3 regions of the Cytobacillus sp. Bva_UNVM-123 genome follow, and region 2 is predicted to be linked to each of the others. Evidence: riboswitches for the same ligand, from Rfam matches in the RefSeq annotation. Region 2 holds a riboswitch; each other region holds the start of a gene.

Region 1 (3,284 bases), 860 kb from region 2:
AAAAATTTCCTCAGAAATTGGTTGGTTGACATTGCCCCAATCAATTCTATCCTTTGAAGAGGCTTCTTCTACGATGTATTTATCCTTAGGTGAGCGACCAGTATATTTTCCAGTGGTTGCACAAACAGCACCGGTTGAAGTGATAGAGCCTTCATTACGATTCAAAACTTTTTCAACTAGCTGTGGAACAGATAATTGAATATGAATATTATTTCCTATTAATAGTTCGGTTAGTTTATTGGAAATCCCTACAGAATTCATCTGATGAAAACCTTCCTTTATCCAGTTTATTTTCTAATGAATAATCTCGTGAATAGTATAACACATTCAGGTGATTAATCTATACTAATGGTGATTTTTTTTATCAAGAAAATGGATTTCTTTTTCTTGTATATAATATCATAATCACGATGGAAAATATGTTAAAATATATTATCGCATATGAACGGGACTGATTCTATGAAAACGCTCGCATTATACGACAATACATGCTCATTATGCAAGCAATCAAAACGAGTTTTTCAAAAGTTAGATTGGCTTCATCAAGTGAAGTGGGTTTCCCTACAGGAGTATGAACAAATGGAAGAGGGAGAATCCTTTAATAAGGTGGATTTGCGAAGAGAGCTTCACATTATCACTTCCAGAGGAAAAGTATTGAAAGGTTATAACGCAATCCGGTATTTATTCGTACTTTTTCCAGCTACAGCAATTGGAGGAGTGATTTTGTTTCTTCCTTTTACTCATTTACTTGGGAATCCAATTTACAAACGAATTGCTAAAAATAGACACCGATTTTTAAGAAAAAAATGCGATGATGGAAGTTGTTCATTATAATGCGCAAGTAACAAGAAAATACACGATTAATTTAAGAAACTTATTGACATCCTTTCATACTATACGTTATGATCATTTCTTGAACGGATACTCTCTTATCCCGAGCTGGCGGAGGGACAGGCCCTATGAAGCCCAGCAACCTGCTTTACGATTTTTATAGAGCAAAGGTGCTAAACCTGACGCAAGGACTTTGATCCTTGAACGATAAGAGTGAAAGGCGCGAATCGATTTGCTTTCAACCTTTTCACATTGATGGAAGGGTTTTTTTGTTGCAAAAAAGATGGACGGCTTTTGAAATGCACAATTTATGGGGTTGCTTATTACGATATCTGAAGAGGAGATTGACGGATATGATAATAAAAACTCCATGTTTATTTCATATTATTTAGGGAATGAGTTCCGTATCAAACCAAGATTGCTTTGTTAAAAAGGAATCTTACTCAATTTCTATCTAAGGAGGAAATCAGATGTCAAGAAACGTACGTTTGTTTACTTCTGAATCTGTTACTGAAGGTCATCCAGATAAAATTTGTGACCAAATTTCTGATGCAATTTTAGATGCGATTTTAGCTAAGGATGCCAATGCTCGAGTAGCTGCAGAAACGTCAGTAACAACGGGTCTTGTCCTAGTTGCAGGAGAAATCACTACATCTACGTATGTAGATATTCCAAAAATTGTTCGTGAAACAGTGAAAGAAATTGGCTATGATCGAGCAAAATACGGCTTTGATGCTGAAACTTGTGCAGTGTTAACATCTATTGATGAGCAATCAGTAGATATCGCTATGGGGGTTGACCAAGCACTAGAATCTCGTGAAGGTCAAATGAGTGATGAGGAAATTGAAGCAATCGGTGCAGGAGACCAAGGATTAATGTTTGGTTTTGCTTGTAACGAAACGAAAGAGCTTATGCCTCTTCCCATTTCAATGGCACATAAGTTAGCTCGCCGTCTGACAGAAGTGCGTAAAGAAGAGATCATTCCATATCTTCGCCCAGACGGAAAAACTCAAGTTACCGTTGAATATGATGAAAACAATAAGCCAGTTCGCATTGACACAATTGTTATCTCAACTCAACATCATCCAGAAATTACTTTAGAACAAATTCAAAGAGACTTGAAGGAACATGTCATTACTCCAGTTGTTCCACAAGAACTAATTGATGAAAATACAAAGTATTTTATTAACCCAACTGGTCGTTTCGTAATCGGTGGACCACAAGGAGATGCAGGTTTAACAGGCCGCAAAATCATCGTTGATACGTATGGTGGATATGCTCGCCATGGCGGTGGTGCATTCTCTGGGAAAGATCCAACAAAAGTTGACCGTTCTGCTGCCTATGCTGCTCGCTATGTGGCGAAAAACATCGTTGCTGCAGGCTTAGCAGATAAAGTAGAAGTTCAGCTTGCTTATGCAATTGGTGTTGCTCAACCAGTATCCATTTCTGTTGATACATTTGGAACAGGTGTCGTGAGAGAAGATATTCTAGTTGATGTCGTTCGTAAAAACTTTGATCTTCGTCCAGCAGGCATCATCAATATGCTTAACTTGCGCCGTCCGATTTATAGGCAAACAGCTGCTTATGGTCACTTTGGCCGCACGGATATTGAACTGCCTTGGGAAAAAATTGATAAAGCAGATGCATTGAAGGCGGCTGCTTTACAAAAATAAGATTAATAAAAAAGTGGGGGCTTCATTTTTATGAGGCTCTTATTTTTTATGTTGAAGCGAAGCGAAGTTCTTGGAAAAAGGAGTACTTGCGAAGATAAAGGTAACTAGGTTGCCAGAATAATTCTCAAAAAGAAGGAGTGTCGCGTAAACCAGGAATCAGAAAGCCGAACTAATTCCCGAAAATCAGTAGCACCGTGAAAACCGGGAATCAAGAAGCCAAACTAATTCCCAAAAATCAGTAGCACCGCTAATTTCGAGAATCAAGAAGCCAAACTAATTCCCAAAAATCAGTAGTACCGTGAAGATCGGGAATCAAGAAGCCAAACTAATTCCCAAAAATCAGTAGCACCGCAAAGATCGGGAATCAGTAAGCCAGACTAATTCCCGAAAATCAGCAGCACCGCTAATTTCGAGAATCAAGAACCCAAACTAATTCCCAAAAATCAGTAGCACCGTGAAGATCGGGAATCAAAAAGCCAAACTAATTCCCGAAAATCAGTAGCACCGCTAATTTCGGGAATCAAGAAGCCAAATTAATTCCCGAAAATCAGGAGCAACGTGAAGATCGGGAATCAAGAAGCCAAACTAATTCCCAAAAATCAGTAGCACCGCGAAAACCGGGAATCAGAAAGCAGGACTAATTCCCGAAAATTTGGAGGATCATGAAAATCGGGAATCAAGAAGCCAAACTAATTCCCGAAAAACAGGAGCACCGCGAAAATTGGGAATCAGAAAGCTAGACTAATTCCCAAAAATCAGGAGGATCATGAAAATCGGGAA
Region 2 (3,284 bases):
CTGAGATGGATCAAGAATAAGTTACGAAAAAGATGGAAGAGCCAATTGATTTTAGTTGATTGGCTCTTCTTCCTATTATCTGATTGTTAACGTTGTTCTTGCTTTCAGCGTATTTCTGGATGCCCTTCATCATCTTGAAAGGTTACCGATCATTTAAGCCTTTAATAAAGCTCGAGGCGAATTAGAAATGTCCCCAACAATTTGATATACCTGCACATTCGGTAAATGCACTGCATACAAAGTTTCTTCCGGTGCTCGAACGATTAAAACGTTCGGATGTATTCTTTCAATTACTTCAATGGGAGTAGGCAGAACAGAAGCATTCACTTCTCCTCCAATCGCCCAATAAGACACACTAGATGTTTCGTTCTCTACTATTTTTTGCTCAGGGTAGGTTGGAGGTATACAATCTCTGTTTATATGAACAAAATCCTCAATAATGGCACTTGCAGTTGGGAACATGCCTGCTCCCGGCCCTTGAAGACTAATATTGCCGACTATATCTCCATCGATGGAAACAGCATTTTGAACACCCTCAACATGGTAAAAAGGATGCTGTTCACTTACAAGCACAGGTTTCACACTGCAACGTATGCCGTTAACCGTCCGTTCAATCGATGCGACATGTTTAAAGCGAAATCCTAAAGAAGTAAAGACCTCGATTTGCTCAATCGTAATTCCTCGTATACCTTCTCTAATAGATTGATCCCAGTCTGGGGTTAATCCGAAAGCAACCTCACTTAAAATGACCGCTTTATAGAAAGCATCATAGCCTTCCACATCATTCGTCGGGTCTGCTTCCGCATAACCTTTTTCCTGTGCCAGCTTTAAGGCTGCCGAAAATGATACATTTTCTTCTCTCATCTTCGTCAAAATAAAATTTGAAGTTCCATTAAGGATTCCTTGAATTTTCTCGATATTATTCACATTTAATAATTGCTTGAGCGTCTGGATGACAGGTATTCCGCCCGCAACCGTCGCCTCAAAACTAAGAGAAACACCATGAGCAACGGCTAATTGCTTCAAGTTCTTCCCGTAATGGGCAAACATCTCCTTGTTCGCCGTTATGACATGGCAGCCTCTTATTATTGCCTGCGTCAAATATGTAAAACAAGGCATTTTGCCGACAATCGCATCAATAACAACATCAAGCTTTTCGAGTGTAATAATTTTCTCGAAGTCATCAGTTAACAGAACATTTGGATCAGGTTGCTGATGCTTTTCTAAATTTTTCACGAGAATTCCAACGACCTTCACTTCTTTTCCAAAAAGAGCTTGAAGCTTTTCCTGATGTGACTGAATCGTACGATATACACCTTTCCCAACTGTTCCGTAACCTAATAATGCAATATGAATGGCTGACATTTTTTCATTCCTCCTGTTTTTTTGTCTATAAAATAAATGGATGATCCACTTGTGCAGAGCGGGTTATGAACCGGACTGTGCATTTTTATAGCAAACACAGTATTTAACGAAAGGCTTTGTTAAAGAATAATGTTGATTTTTGCACCTGTTGATTGGAGCGGAAATCAACAGCCATGTTTAACAGAGCCAAACGAAAAACAAAAACCCCCTCTGCATGAAAGACAGAAGGGGAAGGAGCATGAAAGAAAGAATCCGTTCCACCTTCTCATCTTCGGAATATTGAATATTCCTCTGAAATTGGCACCGTGCAAAATATATGCTGGTTGCCGAGGCTTCACAGGGTCAGTCCCTCCACCTCTCTTGATAAGAAGATTAGCAATTATGAAATTATTTTTATCATATCTTTTAAAAACGTGGAAGTCAATACTGGAATTTCATTATGACCAAATCGACCCAAAACCTCCCATCATCGCCATAAGCGGTTGAAGTTCAAGTAGTAGAAATAATTATAATGAGCTGAAGGAATTGCTGAAGCTGAACTCAGATCGAGTAACGATCAATTAAATGAAGGGACGAAGGATCAAGTTCCACGTACCTAAACTTGGACAAGAAACCTGACCGTAACGTCCCTTTACAATGCCAGCCCCCGCTTAATAATAAATCGAATGGGCTTTTCATCAGTATGTAAAATGCTCACTTTATCGACTTCTTTCTGTAAGCAATCCAATACTTTCTCTTTCACATAGTGATTATTTTGAAGGACCCCGCCCTGAAGGAGGAGTTGAAATTCCTTCTGCGCAATTCCAGCCTTCTCAATCGTTGCTTCCAATAGAAGGGTGAGCTCAGCTGCGGCTCTATCTAAAATGGTTTTACAAACTTCATCGCCCATTTTATAAGCTTCCTCAACTGAAGTTGTTAGGGCGCTTACATCGTCAACACTATAGGCTGGACTATATACCCAGCTATAAAGATCATCAACCTTTTCAAAACCAAATTTCTTCAAGATTAACGCTAATAAAATCGTTTCTTTTTCTCGTCCATCCTTCATTTTCAAAACAGAACGGATCGCTTCTTTTCCAATCCAATAACCACTGCCTTCATCGCCAACCCGATAGCCCCATCCACCTGTTCGGAAGAAATTCCCTTCGCCATCATGTGCAAAAACGATCGATCCTGTTCCAGAGATTAATAGGGCACCTGCTTTATTTTGGGTAGCACCTAGTAAAGCAGACAAGCAATCATTCTCAACTAATAGTGTTTCATATGTTATTCCGATCTCAGCAAGAGTTTTGATAACTATCTCACGTACGACGGATTCGTCATTAGTTGTATCAATCCCGGCAAGGGCAAAAACTATTTTTTTGAAATGGATGGGCTTATCATTCGCTAAAGTCTTATCAAACAAATCATCCGTCTCTTTTGTAAAAACGCCCGTATTCAATAGCGCTTCACGTATCGAAGCAACAAGTGTCGCTACAGCCGTTTCTCTCCCAACAACTTGATAATTCGAAGCACCCGCTCTTCCTTCTCCGATTAATAGACCTTCTTGATCTGTAATGACTGCTTGTGTCTTCGTCCCTCCACCGTCAATAGCAAGAAGATGAAAAGACTGATTAGTCATCGCCGATCGTCCAATCTTCAATGATAGTCGCTACTTGTTCCTTTGCTGAGCGCAAAACTAGCTGTTTATCATCTACCCAATTAATCAAGTCTGACTGTTCATGAAGACGATCTTGAATGGTTTCTGTTATTCTACATGGACTTGGGCCACCTTGGATGGAGCGGATGCGAATAAAGTATTCTGGACTTAGACATTCCTTTAGTTCTGCTTCTGTTAAAGATGAAGCTTTTCCAACAATTTGTTCTGACTGCTTGTTTAATAGATCGAGTGTTAGCGCCTCTAAAGATTTATTTCCGCT
Region 3 (3,284 bases), 570 kb from region 2:
AAGAATACAGAACATGCAGCTAATCTATTTAGTCTAAAGGAGCCTGGTTATATATATACAAGGATTCACAATCCAACAGTAACCGTTTTTGAAGAGCGGATTGCACTGTTAGAAGGCGGGGTAGGTGCATTAGCCGTAGCCAGTGGGCAAGCAGCTATTACATTAGCGATTTTAAATCTTGCTCAAGCTGGGGATGAAATTGTGTCAGCATCCAATTTATATGGAGGAACATATAACTTATTTGCGGTAACTCTTCCGAAGTACGGAATTACGGTGAAGTTTGTGAATCCAGACGACCCAGAAAACTTCCGCAAAGCAATTACAGAAAAAACAAAAGCTGTCTATGCTGAAACAATTGGCAATCCAAGCCTTAAAGTACTTGATATTGAAAAGGTTGCCGGAATCGCGCATGAAAATGGGATTCCATTAATAATTGATAATACATTTGCAACTCCTTACTTATGCAGACCAATTGAATATGGTGCAGACATTGTCATTCACTCAGCGACAAAATGGCTTGTTGGTAACGGAACGACTTTAGGTGGTGTAATTGTTGATGGTGGTAAATTCGATTGGAATTCACCGAAGTTCCCAGGATTTGTAGAGCCAGATCCAAGCTACCATAATCTTGTTTATAGTGAAGCTCTCGGTCCTGTCGCCTATATAATTAAGGCTAGAGTTCAATTGCTAAGAGATTTAGGTCCAGCCCTTAGCCCACAAAACGCATTCCAATTTAGTCTCGGACTCGAAACTCTACATGTACGTATTAAGGAGCATGTGGCAAACACGAAGAAAATTGTTGAATATTTAGAGGCGCATCCAGCAGTTGAATGGGTTTTATATCCGGGTCATGATCAATCACCTGATAAGCCGTTAGTAGATAAATATTTGCCTAAAGGGGCAGGATCCATTGTCGTCTTTGGGATTACAGGAGGAAGAGAAGCAGGTGCAAGCTTTATCAATCACCTAGAGCTATGGGCACATGTCGCCAATGTTGGCGATGCAAAGAGCTTAGTCATCCACCCAGCAAGCACAACCCATCAACAATTAGATGCTGAAGGATTAAAAGCAGCTGGAGTTTCAGAAGATTTAATTCGTCTGTCAATTGGAATCGAGCATGTTGAAGATTTAATTGATGATTTAGAACAGGCAATTGAGGCGGCAACAGGGAGAACGTCATTGAAAGTTAATCAATAAAAGCAAATGTAAGCTTTACTCATACGAAATTTTACCATTGACACCTTTTTCATGTCCATGATACGATTGTAAGCATAAATGTTTTATGTATAACAATGTAAAGTGTTAATTGAATATAGTCATGTATGCTCTTATCAAGAGAGGTCGAGGGAAGTGCCCTATGAAGCCCGGCAACCGTCATTAAGTTGAAATGGTGCCAATTCACGCAAAGCATAATAGCTTTGGGAGATGAGAGAAAGGACAATGTATTTGTATGCCTTTCTGCTCATGTCGGAAAGGCTTTTTATATTCCTCTCATAAGAGGGAAAAATAACTGAAATCGTATCGAATCGGATGTTGAAGAAGGTGTATAAATAATGATTTCAATAAAAGATGCCGAAAAAGTGTATTCTTCTAAACAAGGTCAAGTTAAGGCTGTACAAAATGTGAATCTTGAGATTAGTAAAGGGGAAATATTTGGCGTTATCGGGTATAGCGGTGCAGGGAAAAGTACATTAATTCGAATGTTAAATGGACTTGAAATACCAACGAACGGCTCCATTATCGTTGCTGATAAAGAAATCTCAAAAATTAAAGGGGATATGCTGAGAAAGGCTCGACAAGAGATAAGTATGATTTTTCAGCATTTTAACTTACTTTGGTCACGGACGGTAAGGCAAAATATTGCCTTTCCTTTAGAAATTGCAGGAATACCGAAAAAACAAAGAGCACAAAGGGTCGATGAACTTATTAGACTAGTAGGCCTTGAAGGGCGAGAAGATGCTTACCCTTCTCAGCTCAGTGGGGGACAAAAACAAAGAGTTGGGATTGCTAGGGCGCTTGCTAATAATCCGAAGGTATTATTATGTGATGAAGCAACATCAGCTTTAGACCCAGAAACGACGGATTCAATCCTTGAACTATTAGTTAATATTAATAAACAATTAGGTTTAACCATTGTCCTGATCACACATGAAATGCAAGTAATTCGAAAAATATGTCACCGAGTTGCAGTAATGGAGGAAGGAACAATTGTGGAGCTTGGTCCCGTAATCGATGTTTTTAAAAATCCTCAGCAAGATATTACGAAACGATTTGTTCATCAAATAATTGAGCCTCAAGAAACAAAGGATACGATTGATCAAATTCTTAAATTATATCCACATGGGCAAGTCGTACAATTAAGCTTTATTGGAAATTCAGTTGAGCAGCCGTTAATTACACAGCTCATAAGAGATTTTAAGATTACAGTTAATATTCTTCATGGGAAAATAGCACAAACACAAAACGGATCATATGGTTCATTATTCATCCATTTGGACGGAGAAGAAGCAGAGATAAATAGAGCGATTGACTTTATTCATTCTAAGCATGTCGGAGTGGAGGTGATTCCGAATGCTTAATGAATGGTTTCCAAATGTGAAATGGGAGAAAATGTGGGAAGCAACGGTCGAAACACTATATATGACGAGTATTTCAGTCATTGCGACATTTATACTTGGAATTATCTTAGGGTTATTATTATTTTTAACATCAAAAGGAAATATTTTAGAAAACGGAGTAATTAATAAGATTATTAGTGCAATTGTAAATATTTTTAGGTCGATTCCTTTCCTTATTTTAATTGTTCTCTTAATTCCGTTCACTAAACTTCTAGTGGGAACGATGATTGGGGAAAATGCTGCCCTTCCTGCATTAATTGTCGGAGCTGCACCCTTTTATGCACGAATGGTAGAGATTGCGTTAAGGGAAATTGATAAAGGTGTTTTAGAAGCAGCGAAATCGATGGGCGCGAAGACAACAACAATAATATGGAAAGTTCTCTTGCCGGAATCGATGCCAGCCCTCGTATCTGGAATTACCGTAACTGCTATTGCACTAGTTGGTTATACGGCGATGGCAGGTGTTATCGGGGCTGGGGGACTTGGAAGTTTAGCCTTTCTTGAAGGCTTCCAACGAACTAGAACTGATGTCACGTTAGTTTGTACCATTGTCATTTTAATCATAGTATTTATTATCCAATTTATTGGTGATTTTATAACAGCAAAATTAGATAAACGATAAGGAGAGGTCAAAATGAAGAAAAAATGGTTATCCCTTTTATTAAC

What was found. Region 2 has a riboswitch for S-adenosylmethionine ahead of KDN24_RS24520 (homoserine dehydrogenase family protein). Riboswitches for the same ligand answer to the same signal wherever they lie in the genome.
Region 1: it holds a riboswitch for S-adenosylmethionine, as region 2 does, so the genes downstream of both, metK (methionine adenosyltransferase) here and KDN24_RS24520 (homoserine dehydrogenase family protein) in region 2, are expected to answer to the same signal.
Region 3: it holds a riboswitch for S-adenosylmethionine, as region 2 does, so the genes downstream of both, KDN24_RS21790 (methionine ABC transporter ATP-binding protein) here and KDN24_RS24520 (homoserine dehydrogenase family protein) in region 2, are expected to answer to the same signal.

The regions. Positions count from the first base shown of each region.
Region 1 covers NZ_CM177772.1:3,953,317-3,956,600, reverse strand. The annotation lists gene pckA (phosphoenolpyruvate carboxykinase (ATP)) at 1-261, opposite strand, end outside; gene KDN24_RS20310 (thiol-disulfide oxidoreductase DCC family protein) at 460-834, shown strand; SAM riboswitch class I at 927-1,045, shown strand; gene metK (methionine adenosyltransferase) at 1,302-2,504, shown strand.
Region 2 covers NZ_CM177772.1:4,810,758-4,814,041, reverse strand. The annotation lists gene KDN24_RS24525 (hypothetical protein) at 1-20, shown strand, start outside; gene KDN24_RS24520 (homoserine dehydrogenase family protein) at 154-1,365, opposite strand; SAM riboswitch class I at 1,628-1,735, opposite strand; gene KDN24_RS24515 (N-acetylglucosamine kinase) at 1,997-2,986, opposite strand; gene argH (argininosuccinate lyase) at 2,979-3,284, opposite strand, start outside.
Region 3 covers NZ_CM177772.1:4,238,485-4,241,768, reverse strand. The annotation lists gene KDN24_RS21795 (O-acetylhomoserine aminocarboxypropyltransferase/cysteine synthase family protein) at 1-1,197, shown strand, start outside; SAM riboswitch class I at 1,326-1,432, shown strand; gene KDN24_RS21790 (methionine ABC transporter ATP-binding protein) at 1,554-2,579, shown strand; gene KDN24_RS21785 (methionine ABC transporter permease) at 2,572-3,240, shown strand; gene KDN24_RS21780 (MetQ/NlpA family ABC transporter substrate-binding protein) at 3,253-3,284, shown strand, end outside.